2 regions of the Streptomyces sp. NBC_00704 genome follow, and region 2 is predicted to be linked to the other one. Evidence: riboswitches for the same ligand, from Rfam matches in the RefSeq annotation. Region 2 holds a riboswitch; the other holds the start of a gene.
The links. Region 2 has a riboswitch for glycine ahead of gcvP (aminomethyl-transferring glycine dehydrogenase). Riboswitches for the same ligand answer to the same signal wherever they lie in the genome.
Positions count from the first base shown of each region.

Region 1 (11,809 bases), 4.5 Mb from region 2:
CGGGTTCTTCAGACCGAGGTTCACGAAGTCGTACTGACCGCTGTAACCGTCGGTGGTGTAGACGTTCGCCAGGTTGTCCGAGCGCCAGTTGATGAACCGCTCGAAGACGAAGGGCAGGTAGTACGCGCCCTCCATCACCTTGTGGTTGATCTCCGTGGCGATCTTGGTCTTGCCGGCGTCGTCCAGCGTGGTGACGTACGACGAGAACAGACCGTCGATCGTCTTGTCGTTGATCAGCGCGTAGTTGTTGTTACCGCTCTGCGCGATGTACTTGCTGTTCCACAGCGGCAGACCGAAGCCCTGGACGGACGGGAAGTCCGGACCCCAGCCCATGATGATGATGCCGTAGCCCTTCTTCTTCACGTTCGAAGGGCTGCCGATGATGCCGGCGGTCTGCGAGCCGTCGTACTGGTCGATCTCGGCGGTGATGCCGATCTTCGCCAGCGACGCCTGGAGCGACTGGGCGGTGGCCACCTCGACCGGCTTGTTGTTGCGCACCGCGATGGTGGTCTTGAAGCCGTTCGGCTGACCGCAGGCCTTCAGGGCCGCCTTGGCCTCGGCCGCGTTGCCGTTCTTGTTGTCGCCCGCGAGCTTGTACGGGTCGTACTTCTGGCCCTCGGCGCCCGGGACGGACGGCGGGAGCATGTTGGTGCCGATGTCGCCGCCGGCGACCGGGCCGCCGCGGGCGGTCTGGAGCGACACGTGGTCGGCGCCGAGGATGACGGCCTTGCGGCACTCGATGTTGTCGAACGGCTTCACGCTCTGCGGGAAGACCGCGTAGCGGACGTAGCCGGAGACCGGGTTGTCCAGGTTGGCCTTGTGCTGCTTCAGGGCGGTGGTGCGGCCCTGCGGCGACATGCCGGTCTGGTTCAGGTCGAGGTCCAGGTCACCGCTGAGCAGACGCTGGTCGAGCTGGTTGGCGTCCGAGAAGAACTTGATGGTGATCTCGTCCGGGTAGGCCTTGCGGACCGGGTCCGAGGCCTGCTTCCAGCTGGTGTTGCGGACCAGCTTGAGGTCCTTGCCGGGGGCGTACGAGGCGAACTTGTACGGGCCCGAGGAGAACGGCTTCAGGCCGTACTTGGACTTGGTGTCCATGTCCTGGCGGACCGGCGACGCCGACACCAGGGCCAGCATCTCCTCGAAGTCCGAGTTGGCCTCGGGCAGGTGGAAGACGATGGTCTTGTCGTCGGGCGTGTCGATCGCCTTCAGACCCAGCTTGTCGGCCGACGTGTCCTTGTAGGGGCCCTTGTAGGCGCCCTTGGGGTCGAGGACGTCCTTCAGGTACGTCGGACCGCCGGACAGCACGTCCTGCGCCCACACGCGCTCGATGCCGTACTTCACGTCCTTGGACGTGACCGGCTTGCCGTCCTCCCAGGTGACGCCGTCACGCAGGGTGTACGTGTAGGTCTTGCCGTCGTCCGTGACCTTCGCGGTCGCGGTGGCGAGGTCCGGAGTGATCTCGGCGCCCGCGGCGCCCGGCTCGGCCTTGTTGGTGACGAGCTGGCGGCTGTAGTAGCGGGCGAAGTTCCACATCATGCCGTAGTAGCCACGCGTGGTGTCCCACGAGTCGGCGTCCTGCGCGGCACCGAACTTCAGCGTGCCGCCCTTCTTGGCGGCGGAGGCCTGGGCGACCTTGTTGTTCGCGGCGTCGAAGCCGGCGGCGCCGGTCTTCGAGCCCTTGTCGTCGTCTCCGCCACCGCCGCACGCTGCCGTGGTCAGCAGCGCGGCGACCGCGGCAGTAGCGGCGAGCGCCTGCTTCCGCCGCCCTGAGGTGCGTTGGGTAGTCACGATCTCGGATCCTCCGGATAGATGAGAGATATCCCGTGTAAAGACCACGGAACGGTTGGGGCGCCGTGTTCCCGGCGGTTCTGCGGCTCGCTGTGGTCGCGGATCCCCTGCGGGGCGGATCAGCGCGAGGCCTTGGGGTCGAGCGCGTCCCGGATGCCGTCACCGAAGAGGTTGAACGCCAGCACGGTGATGAAGATCGCCAGACCGGGGACCACCATGTACATGGGGTCCGACTCGTAGTAGTCGATCGCGCTCGAGAGCATCTGTCCCCACGAGGCGGTGGGCGGCTTGACGCCGACGCCCAGGAAGCTCAGCGCCGCCTCGGTGAGGATGTTGGTGGGGATCATCATCGTGGTGTAGACGACGATCGGGGCGACCAGGTTGGGCAGCAGCTCCTTGAACAGGATGTACATCCGTCCGGCGCCGAGCGAGCGGGCGGCCTCGACGTACTCGCGCTCGCGCAGCGAGAGCGTCTGGCCGCGCACCACGCGTCCGATGTAGGGCCATCCGAAGAACCCGATGACCAGGATCATCACGAAGACGCGCACGCTCGAACCGGTGAGGCCCAGCATGTGGTTCGGCATGACGGAGACCAGCGCGATGATGAACAGCAGCTGCGGGAACGCGAGCAGACCGTCCATCACCCGGCTGATCAGGGAGTCGACCCAGCCGCCGAAGAAGCCGGCGAGGATGCCCAGCACCGTTCCGAGGATCACGGCCACCACGGCGGACAGGAAGCCGACCAGGAGGGAGATCCGGGCCCCGTAGAGGATGCGGGCGAAGATGTCGCGGCCGTTGACCGGCTCGACGCCGAGCAGGTGGTCGCCGCTCAGGCCGCCCAGGGAACCCGTGGGGGTGCCGAAGAGCGGGTCGATGAGGTTCTCGTGGTACTCGTTCGGGTCCTGCCCGAGGAGGCTCGTGATGACGGGCGCGAGCAGCGCGACCACCACGAGGAGGAGCACCACGATTCCGCCCGTGAGGGCGAGCTTGTCCCGCTTGAGGCGCTCCCAGGCGATCCGGCCCAGGGAACGGCCCTGAACGGCCTTGGCGTCGCTGCTGGCGACCGCCGCTTCCTCGGCCGCACTCGGGGCCGCTTCCGCGGTCGGCTCGTGCAATGGTGCCGTCATCTGGCAGGGACCCCTCTCAACCGGCGGTAGCCGGCCCGCACTTGCCGCTGTAGCGGCGTGATCAGTCCGTAATACGCGGGGGATAAGTCCCCCTGGAGCGGGAGTCTTCAACGCTTTGGCGATCTGTTGCCAGACTTGGCAGTGAATGGATGCGTAAACGTGATGCGGGTAGAGGGGTTCCGTTATCCGGACGGCGGGTAACGCCCCCCGGACAGTGACAAATTCGGGCATATTGGGCGCGTCCACCCCATATCGCTGTTATCTACGCGCGAAGAAGTCCGACTCCTGCCATGGAGTCAGGAGCGGCGAAGGGGTCAGTAACGTCCGGCGGGCGGAAAGCCGTAGCCGCCCGCGGGAGCCTGGGCGGGAGCGGCGGCGTGCGCCTCGCGGTCGTAGAACGGCCGCGCGTTGGCGCGCATCCACATGACGACGGGGTCGTACTCGTCGGTCATGGCGACCGTCGAGACCGGCAGCCCGTCCGGCACCGCCGCGACGGACTGCTGCATCATCGCCCGGACGGCGTCCACGGCCGGCGGGGAGGACTCGTAGACGTCGAGACCGAGGGCCAGGTAGGGCGCGCCCAGCGCGGGCTGCACCCAGGCCCGGCGCAGCGCGCGGACCACCGGGGTGCGGTGGGCGTTCTGCGCGAGCAGGGCGTAGAACTGCGGGATCTCGATGCCGGGCTCGGACAGCCGCAGCGGGCCGGCGGGCTGGCGCTCCAGACCGGTGGCGATGCGGCGCAGGTCCAGCCAGGGGATGCCCATGCCACCGCCGGGGGCGTGCGGGTTCAGCCAGAGGCCGTAGTGGTCGGGGTAGAGCGTGCGGGCCGCGTCCAGCCCGTCGATCACCTCGTACGACCTGTTCCAGCCGCTGGCGCTCAGTTCCTGTGCGGAGGTCACGCAGGGCGCGTAGCCGTGGCCCTCGACCTCCATGTTCCCGTACTGCGCGTCCGGGGAGCCGGCCTGGCCGTGCCACAGCAGCATCCAGACCTGGCCGGAGGAAGGGGTCGCGAGCGCGCGCAGGAGCGCCTCGTAGGCGTCGTAGCGCCCGGGCGTGACCTGGCGCAGCATGTGCTCGACCTGACCGGTCGCGATGCCGCTGGCGCTCACCTGTACCGCCCCTTCTTCCGTGTCGTCCCGCGTCGGAGTCCAGCTTAAGCGTCCAAGGGGTCAGGAGGACCGGCACGTTGGCGGGTGCGGTCCGTTTGTGACCCCGGGCCCCCGCGCGCGAGCCGTAGCGGGCCGCGGCCCCCCGCCCCCGGGCCGCCCCCACGGCCCGTCCGCCCGACCTGGTCCGCGCGGCCCGTCCCCACGGCCTTTCCCCGCGGCCTCGCCGCGGGAACGCCGTCGGCCGCGGCCTCGCGGCCCTCCCCGCCGCCTTGTGGCGGGAACGCCGTCGGCCGCGGCCTCGCGCGATTGGTCAGGGCCGCGTGTAGAAGGGGCGGACCCGTTCCCGCAGCCACTCCCCCACCGGGTCCTGGGCGACGTCCAGCAGCACCAGGTTGACGGGCCAGGGCGACGCCGTCGCGCCCAGCGCCCTGCCGAGGGCCTCCAGCGGCAACGCGCGCAGGTCGCCCTCCCACTGGGAGAGTTCCACACCGACGAACATCACCGGGTCAGCCGTCTCGATCGCGGCCAGGCAGCGGCGGGCGGTGCGGACCACGCCGATGGCCTCGAACTCCGCGGAGGCCGCGGCCAGGAAGTCGACGGGGTCGTCCTGCCAGTCGGGCTCGTAGAGGCGGACCCGGCCGCCGCTCGCCGGGCCGTCCAGCGGGGTGCGGCCCGCCCGACACAGTTCGGCCACGGCCGGCGGCGGCAGCGGGACGCCGACCACGCCGTCGGGGTTGACCAGGATGCCGGCCTGCGGGGGCAGCCCGCGGGCGAACTCCACGGCCGGGGCGACCGTGAACGACATGTGCGCGCCGGCGACCCGGCGCAGCTGCTCCTCGGAGCTGAAGACCGGCACGTACACCTGGCCGTCCAGCTCCAGCGTGGGCAGGTCGAGGGGGCCGCTGTGCGGGCCGCCGCCGCCGGGCAGCGGCACCCATACGAAGCTGCGGCCGAGCACCTCCACGATCCGGGCGCCGGCCTCGGGCACGCCGAGGGAGGCGGAGAGCACCTCCTCCAGCTCGTTGCCGGGCCATCCGCCGTGCGAATGGGGGTGTGCCTGCGCCGGGAATTCCGTCGGGAAGTCCGCCGGTGGGAAGTCCATCTGCCTACCGCCTGCCGAGAACCGCTCTCACTGCTGTGACCGAAAGGCTAACGGGTGCCGGGAGGCCCGGTTCAGCCCGTGAAGCCGATGCGCCGCAGGACGTCGGCCGCGGGCCGGTCGAGCAGGACCGCCGCCCCGCAGCCCGCGGGCAGCCGCCCCTTCTCCACCGCGCGCAGCAGCCGGGCGGCCGCGCGGCGGTGCCGCAGGAAGGCGTAGCGCGAGACGCCCCGGCCGCGCTCGCGCTGGCCCGCCAGCGCCGTGTCCGCGCCGACGTCGAGGACGATCAGGTGGAGCGTGCCGCCGCGGCGGCGGGCCGCGCGGCCCAACCAGCCGCGGACCCAGGCCTGCGCGCCGCAGTCGTGCACGACGACGCCCCCGCCGCCGCGCAGGGCCCGGCGCAGCCCGGCGTAGTGGGAGAGGCGGACGAGGGGGCGGTAGAGGGCGTAGGGCAGGAAGCCGGGCATGCGCGCGTCCCAGCGGTCGCGGGTGTCCTGGGAGTCGACGCGGACGCCGCCCGCCGTCCGCCGCATCAGCGTGGACTTGCCGCTGCCGGGCAGGCCGGTCACCACGACCAGGTCGCGGGGTCCGAAGAGCAGGCCGTGCGGGCTGCGGCCGGCCCGGTCGCGGAGGTCACGGACGACGGGCGCGGGCCGCGCAGCGCGCGCGTCCCGGGCCGTCGGGCCCGGCCGGGCGGGCAGCGCGATCCCCGCGCCGGTGGCCAACGCCGTGGTCGTCGCCGTGCGCGTCGTCCTGTTCACCGTGATCGTCCTCCCCTGGGGTCAGGTGGGCCTCATCCCCGCCAAGCGTAAAGAGAAGGTAATGGGCGGCGTCTCGCGTTTTCATGCGCGTACCGACACAGGCCGGTTACAGATACGGCCCTGCCGTGATCGGGGCGGGCCGTGCGATGATGGCCGCGCCAACTGCATACCGGCCGTTTGAATCCGCGCGGGAGAGTCCTCAGCAGCAGCTTCGCTGGGGCGCCGAAGGAGCAAGTCCCTCCCTTGAATCTCTCAGGCACCGTTACCGCGCGGGCGAGGCACATCTGAAAAGCGGGTCGCCCACGGGCGGCTCCACCCAAGGTGCAAGTCACGATCTTCGCGATCATGGCGAACCTCTCAGGTTCCGATGACAGATGGGGAGGAACGACCTCGCCATCCCCCACGCCCGGATCCGCTCGCGCGGGGGACCCCATTGCCCCTGGGAGACGACCGACCGATGAGCAGTACCGAATCCACGGCCGTGCGCCGCACCGCGCTCGACGCCCTGCATCGCTCGCTCGGCGCGACGATGACCGACTTCGCCGGCTGGGACATGCCCCTGCGCTACGGCTCCGAGCGCGACGAGCACACCGCCGTCCGCACCCGGGCCGGGCTCTTCGACCTCTCGCACATGGGCGAGATCACCGTGAGCGGCCCGCAGGCGGCCGAGCTCCTGAACTTCGCGCTGGTGGGCGACCTCTCGGCCGTGGGCACGGGCCGCGCCCGCTACACCATGATCTGCCGGGCCGACGGCGGCATCCTGGACGACCTGATCGTGTACCGGCTCGCCGAGAGCGAGTACATGGTCGTCGCCAACGCCTCCAACGCCCAGGTCGTGCTGGACGCGCTCGTGGAGCGCTCGGCGGGCTTCGACGCCGAGGTCCGCGACGACCGGGACGCCTACGCGCTGATCGCCGTCCAGGGCCCGCAGTCGCCCGGCATCCTGAAGTCGCTGACCGACGCCGACCTCGACGGCCTGAAGTACTACGCCGGCCTGCCCGGCACGGTCGCCGGCGTCCCCGCCCTCATCGCGCGCACCGGCTACACCGGTGAGGACGGCTTCGAGCTGTTCGTGAAGCCGGAGCACGCCGTCGAACTGTGGCAGGCGCTGACCGAGGCCGGCGAGGGCGCCGGCCTGGTCCCCTGCGGTCTGTCCTGCCGGGACACGCTGCGCCTGGAGGCGGGCATGCCGCTGTACGGGCACGAGCTGAGCACCTCCCTCACCCCGTTCGACGCCGGGCTCGGCCGGGTGGTGAAGTTCCAGAAGGAGGGCGACTTCGTGGGCCGCGAGGCGCTCGCCGCGGCCGCCGCCCGCGCCGAGGAGAAGCCGCCGCGCGTGCTGGTCGGCCTGGTCGCCGAGGGGCGTCGCGTCCCCCGCGCCGGGTACGCGGTCGTCGCCGGCGGCGAGGTGATCGGCGAGGTCACCTCCGGCGCCCCCTCCCCCACCCTCGGCAAGCCGATCGCGATGGCGTACGTCGACGCGGCCCACGCGGCGCCGGGCGCCCCGGGCGTCGGCGTCGACATCCGCGGCGCGCACGAGCCGTACGAGGTCGTGGCGCTGCCGTTCTACCGGCGCCAGAAGTAGACACTGGGCGCGTCCCCGCGCCGCAGCGTGCGACCGGGCCGCGTGAGACTGCGCACATTCTCGCTGCTCACGTGCGTCCGCAGCCGTCCCCCTTCAACAGCACTCCACCGCGTACAGGAGAATTCAGGCCATGAGCAACCCCCAGCAGCTGCGCTACAGCAAGGAGCACGAGTGGCTGTCGGTCGTCGAGGACGGCGTCTCGACGGTCGGCATCACGGAGCACGCGGCCAACGCGCTCGGCGACGTGGTCTTCGTCCAGCTCCCGGAGGTCGGCGACGCGGTGACCGCGGGCGAGTCCTGCGGCGAACTGGAGTCGACGAAGTCGGTCAGCGAGCTGTACGCGCCCGTCTCCGGTGAGATCGCCGAGGTCAACCAGGACGTCGTCGACGACCCGTCGCTGGTGAACTCCGCCCCCTTCGAGGGCGGATGGCTGTTCAAGGTACGCGTGACGGACGAGCCGGGCGACCTGCTCTCCGCCGACGAGTACACCGCCTACACCGCCGGCTGAGGAGTCGCAGACGCATGTCCGTCCTGAACACGCCCCTGCACGAGCTCGACCCGGAGATCGCCGCCGCGGTCGACGCCGAGCTGAACCGCCAGCAGTCCACGCTCGAGATGATCGCCTCGGAGAACTTCGCTCCGCTCGCGGTCATGGAGGCGCAGGGCTCGGTGCTGACCAACAAGTACGCCGAGGGCTACCCGGGCCGCCGCTACTACGGCGGCTGCGAGCACGTGGACGTCGCCGAGCAGATCGCGATCGACCGGATCAGGGAGCTGTTCGGCGCCGAGTACGCCAACGTGCAGCCCCACTCCGGCGCGTCCGCCAACCAGGCCGCCCTGTTCGCGCTGGCCCAGCCCGGCGACACCATCCTCGGGCTCGACCTGGCCCACGGCGGCCACCTGACCCACGGGATGCGGCTGAACTTCTCCGGCAAGCAGTTCGACGTGGTCGCCTACCACGTGGACCCGGTGACCGGCCTGGTCGACATGGCCGAGGTCGAGAAGCTCGCCAGGGAGCACCGCCCGAAGGTGATCATCGCGGGCTGGTCGGCGTACCCGAGGCAGCTGGACTTCGCCGAGTTCCGCCGCATCGCCGACGAGGTCGAGGCGTACCTGTGGGTGGACATGGCGCACTTCGCCGGTCTGGTCGCGGCGGGCCTGCACCCGAACCCGGTCCCGTACGCCGACGTCGTCACCTCCACCACCCACAAGACGCTGGGCGGGCCCCGGGGCGGTGTCATCCTCGCGAAGAAGGCGTTCGCGAAGAAGCTGAACTCGTCCGTCTTCCCGGGCTTCCAGGGCGGCCCCCTGGAGCACGTGATCGCCGCCAAGGCGGTCTCCTTCAAGGTCGCGGCCTCGGAGGACTTCAAGGAGCGCCAGCGCCGTACAGTGGACGGTGCGCGCATCCTCGCCGAGCGCCTGACGGCCGAGGACACGCGCAAGGCCGGTGTGAACGTCCTGTCCGGCGGCACGGACGTCCATCTGATCCTGGTCGACCTGCGCGAGTCGGAGCTCGACGGGCAGCAGGCCGAGGACCGTCTCCACGAGGTCGGCATCACCGTCAACCGCAACGCGGTCCCGAACGACCCCCGGCCGCCGATGGTCACCTCGGGTCTGCGGATCGGCACGCCGGCCCTCGCGACCCGCGGCTTCACCGCCGAGGACTTCGCGGAGGTCGCGGACGTGATCGCGCGGACGCTGACGGCGCCCTCGCCGTTCCCCGAGGCCGACCGCGCGGAGCTGAAGGCGAGGGTCACGGCCCTGGCCGACAGGCACCCGCTGTACCCCGGCCTGAACAAGTAGTTCCACGGCGGGGGCGCCCGACGACGTGCGCCCCCGCCCTTTTTGAAGGAGTACCCGTGGCCATCTCGGTCTTCGACCTGTTCTCGATCGGCATCGGCCCGTCCAGCTCCCACACGGTCGGCCCGATGCGTGCGGCGCGCATGTTCGCGCGGCGGCTGCGCAACGAGGGCCTGCTGGAGTCCACCGCGTCCGTCCGCTGCGAGCTGTACGGCTCACTGGGCGCGACCGGCCACGGCCACGGCACCCCCAAGGCGGTGCTGCTCGGCCTGGAGGGCGCCTCGCCTCGCACCGTCGACGTGGCGGGGGCGGACGACCGGGTGGCGCGGATCAGGGAGTCCTCACGGCTGCGGCTGCTCGGCAGCCACGAGATCCCCTTCTCCTTCGACGACGACCTGGTGCTGCACCGCCGCAAGGCCCTGCCCTACCACGCCAACGGCATGACGGTGTGGGCCCACGACGCCTCGGGCGCGGAACTGCTGTCCAAGACGTACTACTCGGTCGGCGGCGGCTTCGTCGTCGACGAGGACGCGGTCGGCGAGGACCGCATCAAGCTCGACGACACGGTGCTGAAGTACCCCTTCCGCACGGGTGACGAGCTGCTGCGCCTGACCCGTGAGACCGGCCTGTCGATCTCCTCCCTGATGCTGGAGAACGAGCGCGCCTGGCGCACGGAGGACGAGATCCGGGCCGGGCTGCTGGAGATCTGGCGCGTGATGCAGGCCTGTGTGTCCCGGGGCATGTCCCAGGAGGGCATCCTGCCGGGCGGCCTGCGGGTGCGCCGCCGCGCCGCCATGACGGCCCGTCAGCTCCGGGCGGAGGGCGACGCGTTGGCCCACTCCATGGAGTGGATCACGCTGTACGCGATGGCGGTCAACGAGGAGAACGCGGCCGGCGGACGGGTGGTGACGGCCCCGACGAACGGCGCGGCCGGCATCATCCCCGCGGTCCTGCACTACTACATGAACTTCGTTCCCGGCGCGGACGAGGACGGCGTGGTGCGCTTCCTCCTCGCGGCCGGCGCGATCGGCATGCTGTTCAAGGAGAACGCCTCCATCTCCGGCGCCGAGGTCGGCTGCCAGGGCGAGGTCGGCTCCGCCTGCTCGATGGCGGCGGGCGCCCTGGCCGAGGTGCTGGGCGGCTCCCCCGAGCAGGTCGAGAACGCGGCCGAGATCGGCATGGAGCACAACCTCGGCCTCACCTGCGACCCCGTCGGCGGCCTGGTGCAGATCCCCTGCATCGAGCGCAACGGCATGGCCGCGGTGAAGGCCGTCACGGCGGCCCGCATGGCGATGCGCGGCGACGGCTCGCACAAGGTGTCCCTGGACAAGGTCATCAAGACCATGAAGGACACCGGCGCCGACATGAGCGTCAAGTACAAGGAGACGGCGCGCGGCGGGCTGGCCGTGAACATCATCGAGTGCTGAGGGCGTGAGCCCTGACCGGGGCGTTCGCGGGCCTTCAGCGCTGTCTGAGCCTCTCCTGCTTACACGGCGGAAAGCCCCTGGAAACTCCCCGGGACAGGCTTGAAAGGCCATGAAAAAGTCTGTGGGAAATCCCGTGGTAAAGCTCGACCTGGACGAGCTCCCCCGCCATCTCGATGGCCAGCACGGGATCCCAGGGGCTGGCCGCAGGGGGTCCCGCGAGCGGCGTGGACTCGCCCTTACCGAGTGCCGCCCTGTAGTCGGTGGCGTTATCCGCCAGGGGTGGGCAACGTGGCGGGCCACGGCGTCCGTGGTGATATACAGGCCGAACCGATCGAAGTCGGCGCGCCAGTACAGCCCTGCTACCGCGCCCACGGCATCGCCGCGCAGCTTGTGGCAGGCGGTGGACGGGACGCCCTCCGTGCACACGGGGGCCACAGCGATACCTTGGAGTTCACCGGCGGCGAGCAGTACGGCCGGGTTCTCGCAAGCCAGGGCCCCGCCCGACCCCGGTGGCCATGAGGCCCGCCGGCCGAGCGGGAGGGGCGCGCCGTTCTACGTGACCGCCGTCTTCGTCGCGCCTCCGTGTTGGGTGACCCTGGGACGGCACTGGATCCGCACCGCGCCTCGAGTGAATGCCTCGTCCGTGGCTTTGCCGGACCAAACGAAGGCCTCACCCGGCTCGAGCCCCGCCATCTTCTCCGGAGTGAGGCTGGAAAGCGCCGCATTCGCCTTCTGCAAGTGCTTGAGCCACGCCGGGGACGTGAATTTGTGCAGCACCATATGGTTGGACAACTCGATCAGCGAAATGGGCACAGAGGGCGGATCCTGGCTGGCCACCAGGATGGACATTCCCTTGTGGCGCATTTCCCGGACGCTCGCCACAAGACCATCCACGAGATCCGGACTGTGAATGTATTTATGGGCTTCGTCAAAGACGACCAGCTTGTTGAAAGGCTCGCCATCCTGCCGGGCGTCGGCGAAGAGCTGCATCAGGACGACGAACAGGCCGAGTGCCTCGTCCTTGTCGATGTACTCGTCACGCAGGTCCACAATAATCAGTCGTCCTGGCCGGACCAGGTCTTTGAGACGGACGCTGTCGTCGATGTAGTCGGC
Region 1 is NZ_CP109000.1:5,731,550-5,743,358, reverse strand. Features, by position in the region: gene OG802_RS25055 (ABC transporter substrate-binding protein) at 1-1,788, opposite strand, end outside; gene OG802_RS25050 (ABC transporter permease) at 1,908-2,915, opposite strand; gene OG802_RS25045 (enhanced serine sensitivity protein SseB C-terminal domain-containing protein) at 3,230-4,024, opposite strand; gene OG802_RS25040 (enhanced serine sensitivity protein SseB) at 4,335-5,126, opposite strand; gene OG802_RS25035 (AAA family ATPase) at 5,198-5,890, opposite strand; glycine riboswitch at 6,063-6,162, shown strand; glycine riboswitch at 6,163-6,268, shown strand; gene gcvT (glycine cleavage system aminomethyltransferase GcvT) at 6,342-7,469, shown strand; gene gcvH (glycine cleavage system protein GcvH) at 7,600-7,977, shown strand; gene glyA (serine hydroxymethyltransferase) at 7,992-9,272, shown strand; gene OG802_RS25015 (L-serine ammonia-lyase) at 9,329-10,696, shown strand; partial or broken gene OG802_RS25010 (hypothetical protein) at 11,012-11,131, opposite strand; gene mads8 (methylation-associated defense system ATP-binding protein MAD8) at 11,249-11,809, opposite strand, start outside.
Region 1: linked by a shared signal. The riboswitch ahead of gcvT (glycine cleavage system aminomethyltransferase GcvT) and the one ahead of gcvP (aminomethyl-transferring glycine dehydrogenase) in region 2 are both predicted to bind glycine.

Region 2 (11,809 bases):
GACATCGTCGGCGCGTGGAAGCCGTAGTCGATCAGCCGCTTGGCGACGTCGTCGACGCTCACACCGGTCGCCTTGGTCAGCGGCCGCAGGTCGATGATGCACTCGTGCGCCACCAGCCCGCCCGGCCCGTTGTAGAGCACGGGGTAGTGCGGCTCCAGCCGCTTGGCGACGTAGTTCGCGCTGAGCACCGCCACCTGGGTGGCCCGCTTGAGGCCCTCGCCGCCCATGAGCCGCACATAGGCCCAGGAGATCGGCAGGATCCCCGCGGAACCCCAGGGAGCCGCGGAGATCGGTCCCACGCCGGTCTCCGGGCCCGCGGCGGGCTGCAGCGGGTGGTTGGGCAGATAGGGCGCGAGGTGCGACCGTACGGCGACCGGGCCGACTCCCGGACCGCCGCCGCCGTGCGGGATGCAGAACGTCTTGTGCAGGTTCAGGTGGGAGACGTCACCGCCGAAGTGCCCCGGCTTGGCCAGCCCGACCAGCGCGTTGAGGTTCGCGCCGTCGACGTAGACCTGCCCGCCGGCCTCGTGCACCTGAGCGCAGATGTCGGCGACGTGCTCCTCGAACACCCCGTGCGTCGACGGGTAGGTGATCATCAGCACCGCGAGCTCGTCCCGGTGCTTCTCGATCTTCACACGGAGGTCCTCGACGTCGATCTCGCCGTCCTCGGCGGTCCTCACGACGACGACCTTCATGCCCGCCATCACCGCGCTGGCCGCGTTGGTCCCGTGCGCGGAGGACGGGATCAGGCACACGGTCCGCTGCTCGTCGCCGTTGCCCCGGTGGTAGCCGCGCACGGCGAGCAGCCCGGCCAGCTCGCCCTGCGACCCGGCGTTCGGCTGCAACGACACCTTGTCGTACCCGGTGACCTCGGCGAGCCGCTCCTCCAGCTCACGGATGAGCGTCAGGTAGCCCTCGGCCTGCTCGGCCGGTGCGAAGGGGTGCATCTGCCCGAACTCGGGCCAGGTGACCGGCTCCATCTCGGTGGTCGCGTTGAGCTTCATGGTGCACGAGCCCAGGGGAATCATGCCGCGGTCGAGCGCGTAGTCCCGGTCGGCGAGGCGGCGCAGGTAGCGCAGCATCGCCGTCTCGGAGCGGTACCGGTGGAAGACGGGGTGCGTCAGGACCGCGTCGGAGCGCAGCAGACCGGCGGGCAGCGCGTCCTCGGTGACCGCGTCGAGCGCCTCGACGTCGCCCGTCACGCCGAACGCGGCCCACACCGCGGCCAGCTGCGCCCGCCCGGTCGTCTCGTCACAGGCGACCGACACGTGGTCGGCGTCGACGAGGTGCAGGTTCACCCCGTGCTCGCGCGCCCCGGCGACGACCTGCGCGGCCTTCCCCGGCGCCCGCACGGTCAGCGTGTCGAAGTAAGAGCCGTGCAGGACGTCGATCCCGCCGGCCCGGAGCCCGGCGGCGAGCACGGCCGCGTACCGGTGGGTGCGCCGGGCGATGCCCCGCAGCCCGTCGGGCCCGTGGTAGACGGCGTACATCCCCGCCATCACCGCGAGCAGCACCTGCGCCGTGCAGATGTTGCTGGTGGCCTTCTCCCGCCGGATGTGCTGCTCACGCGTCTGCAACGCGAGCCGGTAGGCCTTGTTGCCGTCCACGTCGACGGACACGCCCACGAGCCGCCCGGGCAGGCTGCGCGCGAACTTCTCGTGGACGGCCATGTAGCCGGCGTGCGGTCCGCCGAAGCCCATCGGCACCCCGAACCGCTGGGTGGTGCCGACGGCGATGTCGGCCCCCAGCTCCCCCGGCGACTTCAGCAGGGTCAGCGCGAGGAGGTCCGCGGCGACCGTGACGAGCGCGCCCAGACCGTGCGCCTGCTCGACCAGCGCCCCGAGATCACGGACGGCGCCGGAGGCTCCCGGGTACTGCACCAGCACGCCGTTGATCTCGCGCTCGGCGATCTCCGCCGGGATCCCGTCGCTCAGATCGGCGACGACGACCTCGACGCCGGCCGGCTCGGCACGCGTCTCGATCACGGCGATGGTCTGCGGCAGCGCGTCCGCGTCGACGAGGAAGAGGCCCTTCTTGTTCTTCCCCATCCGCCGCGAGAGCGCCATCGCCTCGGCGGCGGCCGTGCCCTCGTCCAACAGCGACGCACCGGACGTCGGCAGTCCGGTCAGGTCGGCGACCATGGTCTGGAAGTTCAGCAGCGCCTCCAGCCGGCCCTGCGAGATCTCCGGCTGGTACGGCGTGTACGCCGTGTACCAGGCGGGGTTCTCCATGACGTTGCGCAGGACGACCGGCGGCGTGAACGTGCCGTAGTAGCCGAGCCCGATCATCGGGGCGAGGACCTGGTTGCGATCCGCCAGGGAGCGCAGCTCGGCCAGCACCTCGGCCTCGGTGCGCGCGCCGGGCAGGTCCAGCGCATCGGCGTTCTTGATCACGTCCGGGACCGCGGCGGCCGTGAGCTCGTCGAGCGAGCCGTAGCCCACGTGAGCGAGCATCTTGGCCTGCGCCTCGTGATCGGGTCCTACATGGCGCTGCTCGAACGGGATTCCCTGCTCGAGTTCGGAGAGTGGAATGCGATGGGCGGTCATTACGGAGGCCTCCTGGTCTGACACGACCTTCGTGGGTCACCACGGCGCGGGTACCCGGACGGCCTCCCCCTCTGTCATCTCAACCTGAGAGCTTCACCGGCCGCCCGAGGGACGACCGGCTTTCACCGTCGGTGAGAGCGGGGTCCGTCGACGCCGTCGGACCCGCCCTGCTTTCCAGAGTGACCTCGTCCGTGCGGTACGTGAGCCTGAGAGATTCCGGGGAGGATTTGCTCCTTCGGCGCCTCCGATGTCGTTCGGAGGACTCTCCCGCACGGGGTCAGCAGCCGTTGTCAGACTACCAGCGAGGTCAACATCACCCTCTCGAGTGGCCGCCGATCCCATTGTGCACTTTTGTAGTGCTAACGGATGAGTTGCGACCCAGTGGAGGGCCCGTGCAGACCGACATCGATCCGCGCAACCTGATCGGCCGCAAGGCGTTCGACCGCAACGGCACCAAGATCGGCACCGTCGACGAGGTCTACCTGGACGACGCGACCGGCGTGCCGGAGTGGGCGGCCATACGCACGGGTCTTTTCACCCGCGACGCCTTCGTCCCCCTGGAGCCCAGCGAACTGGTCGAGGGCGCCCTGCGCATCCCGTTCGACCGGGCCCTGATCAAGGACGCCCCGGACTTCGGCGTGGGCCGCCACCTCTCCCCGGAGCAGGAACTCCAGCTCTACCACCACTACGGTCTCGACCTGGGCAGCCCTCCCCCGCTGCCCGACCACGACTTCGGGCGGCTGGCCGGCACGGACGACGGCTGAGCGCTCAGCCGCAGGCCCGTATCAGCGCCTCCAGCATCCCGGCCGGGTCGTACAGCGGCCGGGCTCCGTCCGTGACGACTCTTCGTGTGCCGGCGTCGACCGGATCGGTTCTCGCCCAGTCGGCGGGACCGACGCACAGCTCCACCTCCAGACCGGACCCGGTGCGATGCCGCCATTCGGTCAGCGGCCCCCAGGCACGGACCCGCACCACCTCGCCCAGGGACAGCTCCCGCAGCCAGGCGTCGTCGGCCGCGTACCCGTCGGGCGCCGTCGACAGCAGCAGCAGATCGACGTCGGAGTCGGCGCGCGCCGCCCCCCGCGCACACGACCCGACGAGCAGCAGACCGGCCGCGTCGCCGCGACCGGCGGCCCACCGCGCCACCCGGCCCGTCACCGAACCCATCTCGGCCGCCCGCTGCGGCGACACCCCGGCAGCCCGCTCCGCGCACCGCTCCCCGTCGACGTTCATCCGGCTCCCCCTCCCCTGTCGGCGCCGCCGCCCGGCACCGCCGTCCCTCACGAGTCCCGCCACACCACCCGGCGTCCTTCGGACGACCCACTCGCCCTCACTCTATGTAACTGACCGGTCTCGCCGAGAGTTCCCGGATCCCCATCCCGTGAGCCCGAGATCGGGACCGGTCACTCCGGCGGCCTGCGGCCCGCCGCCCACGTCGGGTCCTCGCCGTACCAGCGGCAGCGGATCCGCCGGTTCCAGCCCCGGATCGTCCGTCCGGAAGGTCCGCACCCGCCCGGGCTCCGACTCGGGCGTCTCGAAACGCACCGTCACCCGGCCGAGCCCACTGCCCTGCACCCACCCGTGCCCCAGCTCGGCATGGCGGACGTCGTGCCCGGGCCGCCACTGCCGCTCGGCCGGCGCCGCCTCCTCGACGACGGGCTCACCGGCCGGTTCCTCCTCGGGCCCGTCCGCACGCTCCTCCGCGGCCTGGGCGAACAGGTCCTCCTGGGTGAAGTCCGCGAGGCCGCTGACGCCGACCCCCAGCAGCCGCACGCCACCGGTCGTGTCCACGGCGTCCAGCAGCCGCGCCGCCGCCTCACGGACCACCGCGGGATCGTCGGTCGGCCCACGCAGCGTCTCGGACCGGGTGAGCGTGGAGAAGTCGTAGCGCCGCACCTTCAGCACGATGGTCCGCCCGGACAGACCGGCCTCGCGCAGCCTGCGCACGCACCGGTCCGCGAGCCTGTGCACCTCCAGCTCGACCCGCGTCCGGTCGTGGATGTCCACGTCGTAGGTGTCCTCCACGGACACGGACTTGGTCTCACGCTCGGCCACCACCGGCCGGTCGTCCCGCGCCAGCGCCATGGCGTACAGGGCGTGCCCGTGCGCCTTGCCCAGCAGCCTCACCAGCTCGTCCTCACCGGCCTCGGCGATCTCGTCGACCGTGGTGATGCCGGCCCGCCGGAGATGGTCCCCCGTGGCCGGGCCGACCCCCGGCAGCGTGCGCACGGACAGGGGCCCGAGCATGGCCCGCTCGGTGCCCGGCTCGATCAGCACCAGGCCGTCAGGTTTGGCCTGCTCCGAGGCGATCTTGGCGAGCATCTTGCAGGAGGCCAGCCCCACCGAACCGGTCAGACCGGTGACCGCCCGTATGTCCCCGCGCAGCCGGCTGCCGGCCAGCCGTGCGGAGTCGCCGTCCCAGGCGGCCTCACCGGCCTCCAGGTCCACGAACGCCTCGTCCAGGCTCAGCGGCTCGACCAGCGGCGACAGCGCCCGCAGCAGCCCCATCACCTGCTCGCTGATCGAACGGTAGAACGCGAAGCGCGGCACGAGATAGGCGGCGTTGGGCGCCAGGCGGCGCGCCTGCGCCGTGGGCATCGCGGAGTGCACTCCGAAGACACGCGCCTCGTAGGACGCCGTCGCCACCACCCCGCGCGGCCCCAGACCGCCCACGACCACGGCTTTCCCGCGCAGACTCGGCTTGGACGCCTGCTCCGCCTGGGCGAAGAAGGCATCCATGTCGAGATGCAGGATGGTGGGCGCGTTTCTCACATGTCCGATGCTGCACCACGCCACTGACAACGGCGTTCCACCACTGCCGCCGACGCCCCGGACCCGAACCCGCTTCAAGCCGCCCGGTCGCTCCGACGCGCCGGAAGGGCCTCAGACGGCCCGATTGCGCCGACGCGCCAGCTCGTCCGCCGGATTGTGCCCGACGAGCGTCTCCCCCGTGTCCACGCGCTCCCCGTGCAACTGCGACAGCGCGCTCTCCACGTCTCGCCACACCACGCCCACGGCGATCCCGAACACGCCCTGCCCGCCCTGGAGCAGGGCGTGGACCTCGTCCGGCGAGGTGCACTCGTACACGGTCGCGCCGTCGCTCATCAGCGTCATGCGCTCCAGGTCGCTGAACCCGCGCTCGCGCAGGTGCTGGACGGCGCTGCGGATGTTCTGCAGCGACACCCCGGTGTCCAGGAAACGCTTCACGATCTTCAGGACGACGACGTCCCGGAAGCTGTACAGCCGCTGGGTGCCGGATCCGTGCGCGGGCCGCACGCTCGGCTCGACGAGCCCGGTGCGGGCCCAGTAGTCCAGTTGGCGGTAGGTGATGCCCGCTGCCGCGCAGGCCGTCGGACCGCGGTAGCCGATCTGTTCGGACGCCATGGACGCCGCCCCTTCGCCGCTCGGCACGGCCGCCGGTCGATGGGGGGCGTGATCGGCCGCGCCCGCCTGGTGCGGGTAACCCGCACCCGGGCGCAACCGAGAGCTCGGGGGAGGGTACGGACCGCTTCCCCCGACACCGAGTCCGGGGGCACCCCCAGCCGTACCGTCGCCGCTGCTTCTCACGCCGACCTCCGTCCTTGAACTGCCTTCTCGACGGTAGGCAGTCACCAGGGGTGCGTCAACGATCGCCACACTCGGCACGCCGAGTGATAATCACCCTAGGAGTGGTTTCCCGTACCCCACCGCGGGGAAAGGCTAGCCGAATGCGCTGAGAACCAGCCGTAGGACGCTCTCAGTGGCCCCCGGCATTTGCCGGGAACGGAACGGGCGCCCCGGTACGGGACGCCCTCGCCTCACGTCTGCCGCCTACTGGTTGCTGGTGCCGAAGTCCTCGGGCGAGATCTGGTCGAGGAACTCGCGGAACTTCTCCACCTCGTCCTCCTGCTCGTCCGGGATGGCGATCCCCGCGTCGTCGAGCACCGTGTCACTGCCGTAGATCGGCGTTCCGGTGCGCAGCGCCAGCGCTATGGCGTCCGACGGCCGCGCGCTCACCTCGACCCCGCTCGCGAAGACCAGCTCCGCGTAGAAGACGCCCTCACGCAGATCCGTGATGCGCACCTCGGTGAGCTCCTGGCCGACGGCCTCCAGCACGTCCTTGAACAGATCGTGGGTCAGCGGCCGTGCGGGAGCCATGCCCTGCTGGGCGAAGGCGATCGCCGTCGCCTCGCCCGGTCCGATCCAGATGGGAAGGTAGCGGTCGCCTCCCACTTCACGCAGCAGCACGATCGGTTGGTTGGAGGGCATCTCGACTCGGACACCTACGACATCGAGCTCGTTCACACAGCAACCCTAGGCCGTGCCCGGGACGTTTGGGTAGTCGGGCCGGGAACGGGTGACCGATCCGTACCCGGCGAGACCGCCCGCTCAGGGCAGCCGCACCCCGAGCGCGGTCTGCACCAATGCCGTGTGCAGCCGCACCGTGAGCCCCGCGATCTCCTTGGTGCGGGCCTCCGCCAGGACCCTCGTCTGCGGATTGCGGTGACGCTTCAGCGGAGCCACCACCTGGTCCACGAGCCCGGCCTCCCGGTCGGCGGCGGCCTTCATCACCCGCAGGTGCCTCGGCTCGATCCCGAAGCGGCCCAGCTCGGCGACGAGCGCGGCCACCGTGGCGGCCTCGGCGTCGTAGACCCCGCCCTCCAGCGGCACGACGAGCCCGTACGACTCCCACTCCTCGAGTTCGCGCTCACCGATCCCCGCGGCCGCCAGCAGCTCGGCGCGGCCGAGGCGGGCGACGGTGGGGCCGTCCGACGGCTCCACGGCGGTCTCGCCGTCGCGCTGCCGGCCCACGGTGGGCAGCGGCGCGGCCTCGCCGCGCTCCATGGCGTCCAGATGCTCACGGATGACCTTGAGCGGCAGATAGTGGTCCCGCTGCATCCTCAGCACATGGCCGAGGCGTTCGACGTCCCGCGCGCTGAACTTGCGGTACCCCGAAGGGGTCCGCTGCGGCTCGACGAGCCCTTCCGACTCCAGGAAACGGATCTTGGAGACGGTCACTTCGGGAAACTCGTCACGCAACGCGTTCAGCACCGCGCCGATGCTCATCGGATCGCCGTCCGCGGGGGCGGTGCCGTGTCCGGCACCGCCCCTCGGTGTTCGAAGCATGGACCTTCCCTGGGGAATCCCCCCGGGCAGCGCCCGGGGGCGGGTCAGTAGCCCTGCTGGCTCGCGTAGAAGACCAGCCGGTACTTTCCGATCTGCACTTCGTCACCGTTCGACAGAGCGACCTCGTCGATCCGCTCGCGGTTGACATAGGTGCCGTTCAGGCTGCCGACGTCCGCGACCCTGAACGTGCCGTCGGGGTTGCGCCGGAACTCCACATGCCGACGGGAGACCGTGACGTCGTCCAGGAAGATGTCGCTCTGCGGGTGCCGGCCGGCCGTCGTGAGGTCGCCGTCGAGCAGGAAACGACTGCCCGAGTTCGGGCCACGCCGCACCACCAGCAGCGCCGACCCCAGCGGCAGCGCGTCGACCGCGGCCTGCGCCTCGGGAGACAGCGCCGGCAACTGCGTCTGGCCGGTGACCTCCGCGTCGTAGGCCTCAAGACCGGAAATGGAGATCGTGGACGTCGTCTCCGACGCCCGCTCGGGCGTCAGCCCGGGGCGCAGCGGCGCGCCGCAGTTGGAGCAGAAACGGCTGTTCTCCGCGTTGCGGTTACCGCACCTCGTACACACCAGGGCCGACATAGGGGAAAACCCTCCACCCGCACTCGAGGCTGACGGTTGGCCGAAACCTATGCCGCCGGCCTGTGCAGGGTCAACAGACGCCGCGCCCTGACCACCGGAAATGTCGCTGCCCTGACCACCCACCTGGTCCCTGAACAGCGGCCGCTGGCCTTCCGCGTCGGGCTGTGCACGATGACGGGCGGTCGCGTTCTCGCCGCCCTCTCGCGCGCTCTTGCCGAACAACTTCGCAAACAACTTCACGGGCGATTCCCCTTGACCGAAACAGACCCGCCCGTGGGGCAGGACGAACCCTGACTGATTACACCGGTCGACCCGGACACCTTCACAACGTCCGTGCCCACCAGACAGTTTCCACCACGCACCACCCGATCGGTGCGTCGACCCCCCGCAACCTCATGCCCCTGCCCGACGTCCCCCAAGCACACCCGGGTCACCGGTCCGACGACCGAGCGTAGTCAGGCCGCTTCGCTGCTCGCAAGGCGTCCACGACGATCTTGTCGGAACGCTCGACGGTCGCGGTGGCCTGCTCCTTCTCCAGAGTCTGCACCACACCTCCCGGGATGTTCAGCGCCGGCTCGAGATCCTGCGGGTTGCCGATGACCTTGAAACGAAAGGGCGCGTCGATCTTGTTCCCGTCGACGCTCACGCCCTTGCCGGATTCCGTCAGATAGGTCCCGGCGACCACGCGCACGCCGTTCACCTGGATCGCCTCGGCCCCGGCCGCACGCAGCTCCTGGATCGCGTCGAGCAGCATGTCGGCCTCGACCGTCCCCTTCGTGTCCTCGATGGTCATCGTGATGCCCGGCCCCTGCGCGGCGACCGTCCCCGCCAGAATGCCGAGTTGCCTCTGCTTCTCGACGGTCTGCTTGCGGGCCTCTTCCGCCTGGTCGGAGCTGTTCTCCAACTCCTGCTGCTGCTTCTCGAGGCCCTGCTTCTCGTCCTCAAGACGCTGAGTTCGGTCCCCGAGTTCATCGAGGATGCGAACAAGATCTTCCTGACGCGCGCCGCGCAGGGCGTTGCCGCTGTCGCTGTTGGACGCGACCTGGACGGCCAGCCCGAAGCCGAGACCGAAAAGCAGCAGGGCGACGATGAGTTGGGCCCGGGTGACTCTCGGCGGCCACAGCCCCTGCACCAGCCGCTGCCGGCCGGTCAGCGCGGGCTCTGCCGGCTCGGCGGCCGTGCCGTCCGCGGGCGCGGCCACGGGAACCTCGTCCGGCAGTTCCTTGCGCAGCCGGTATTCGGGCGTGTCGTCGTTCTCGTCCTGGTTCCCCATGCCCGTCACGCCCTGAACACGTGCCGGCGGATCGCCGCGGCATTGGAGAAGATCCGGATCCCGAGGACGACGACCACACCCGTCGACAGCTGCGATCCCACGCCCAACTCGTCGCCCAGGAAGACGATCAGCGCGGCCACCACCACGTTCGACAGGAACGACACCACGAACACCTTGTCGTCGAAGATGCCGTCGAGCATGGCCCGCAGTCCGCCGAACACGGCGTCCAGCGCCGCCACCACGGCGATCGGCAGATACGGCACGACGGCTGCCGGAACCTCGGGCTGGACCAACAGTCCGGCCACGACTCCCACGACGAGGCCCAGTACGGCGATCACGATGCGTCCTTCTCAGTTCTCGGCTGTGCAGTACGTACGATCACACTCGGTGCGGCGGGCAGCCGGACGTCGTCCACCACCGAGATGGCCGTCCGGATCCCGTAATTCTCCTGCAGAGCGTTCAGGTACAGCCCGTCCGCGCTGTCCTGGAACCGCGTGCTCAGGTTCTTCCCGTCCCCCACCGCCAGCACCGTGTACGGCGGCACGAGCGGCTTGTTGTCGACCAGTATCGCCTCACCCGCGGCCCTGATCGCCGACAGCGCCGTCAGCCGCTGTCCGTTGATCGACACGGCTTCGGCGCCCGAGGCCCACAGGCCGTTGACCACCCGCTGCATGTCACGGTCACGAACGCGGCCGGTGTCGGAGAAGCCCGCGGTCTCGCGCGGGCCGCCGCCACCGCCCGAGCTGGCCTCCTTGGCGTCGTCCACCACCAGCTTCACTCCGGGACCGTGCACTTCGACGGCACCGGCCAGGATCCCCACCAGGTCCGCCCGCTCGCCGCCGCCGCTGTGCTCGAGCGCCTTCCGCTGCCGGTCGCTCACGTCGTCGCGGAGCTTGTCGACCGTGCTCTCCAGGTTGTCGGCCGCCTCGGTCTCGCGGTCGATGCGGTCGATCAGCTCCTCGCGCTCCTTGGCGACGACCGGAGCCGCGACCCGCGCCTGCACCGCGCCCACAGTGACCACCAGGGCCGCGAGCACCAGCCCCGCGGCCAGAACGAGCTTCGCCCGCGCCGTCCTCGGCAGGCCCCCGGCACCCTCGGTCGCCTTACGCGCGGCCGCCTCGGCGTAGCCGTCGTCGAGGCTGTGGTCCATCACGTTGGTGAGCAGCGACATGGAGGCGTCCGGGCGCGACACGCGCGCGGGTGTGCTCCGAACGGGGGGCGGCTGCGGCATGCCGCACATCGTCGCACGTCGCGTCCCGTACCTCCGAACGGCCCCACACGCGTGCCGGACAGGCTCCCTTGGGGACACCTGTCCGGCACACGCGTGTGCAGGCGGTTCAGCGGCCGGCGCTGTCCACGACCGCGGCCCACTCGTCGAGCAGGGCCTGCGCGGACGCGTCGTCCGGCCCCTCGGCCCACAGGTGGGTGACGGCCTCGGCCGGGTCGGGCAGCACCATCACCCAGCGGCCGTCGGTCTCCACCACCCGGACCCCGTCCGTGGTGTCCACGAAGCGATCTCCGGCCGCCTCGACGACCCTGCGCATCACAAGCCCCTTGACGGCCCACGGGGTCGCCAGATCCCGCTTCAGGACGTGCGCGCGCGGGATCCGCGCGTCGATCTGGCTGAGGGTGAGCTGCGTACGGGCCACGAGCCCGATCAGCCGCACGAAGGCCGCCGTGCCGTCGAAGACGCTGCTGAACTCCGGGACGATGAAGCCGCCCTTGCCGTCACCGCCGAAGATGGTGGTCTCGTCCTGTCCGACCCGGGTGAGATCGTCGGGCGACGTCGTCGTCCATTCGACCTGGGTCCCGTGATAGGCGGCGACCTGCTCGGCGATGCGCGTCGTCGTCACCGGAAGGGCGACCCGCCCGCTGCGCCGTTCGGCGGCCACCAGGTCGAGCAGGACCAGCAGGGCGCGGTCGTCCTCGATGATCCGCCCCTTCTCGTCGACGAGGGAGAGCCGCTCGCCGACCGGGTCGAACCGCACGCCGAACGCGGCCCGCGAGGAGGCCACGATCTCCCCGAGCCGCACCAGCCCGGAGCGGCGCTGGTCGCCGGTCTCCGTGGGCCGCGCCTCGTTCAGACCCGGATTGATCGTGAGCGAGTCCACCCCGAGCTTGCCGAGCAGGCTGGGCAGCACCAGACCGGCGCTGCCGTTGGAGGCGTCCACGACGACCTTCAGCCCGGACTCCGCGATCCCGGTCGTGTCCACGTTCCGCAGCAGCGATCCGGTGTACGAGTCGAAGACACTGGCGGGGAAGTGCAGGTCCCCGATCTCACCCGGGAACGCGCGCCGGTACTC
Region 2 is NZ_CP109000.1:1,250,534-1,262,342, forward strand. Features, by position in the region: gene gcvP (aminomethyl-transferring glycine dehydrogenase) at 1-2,546, opposite strand, end outside; glycine riboswitch at 2,731-2,826, opposite strand; gene OG802_RS05530 (PRC-barrel domain-containing protein) at 2,939-3,310, shown strand; gene OG802_RS05535 (nucleotidyltransferase domain-containing protein) at 3,315-3,779, opposite strand; gene OG802_RS05540 (DNA polymerase IV) at 3,882-5,318, opposite strand; gene OG802_RS05545 (MerR family transcriptional regulator) at 5,430-6,113, opposite strand; gene OG802_RS05550 (bifunctional nuclease family protein) at 6,357-6,830, opposite strand; gene ftsR (transcriptional regulator FtsR) at 6,915-7,652, opposite strand; gene OG802_RS05560 (FHA domain-containing protein) at 7,697-8,473, opposite strand; gene OG802_RS05565 (DUF881 domain-containing protein) at 8,664-9,506, opposite strand; gene OG802_RS05570 (small basic family protein) at 9,512-9,844, opposite strand; gene OG802_RS05575 (DUF881 domain-containing protein) at 9,841-10,677, opposite strand; gene OG802_RS05580 (mannose-1-phosphate guanyltransferase) at 10,844-11,809, opposite strand, start outside.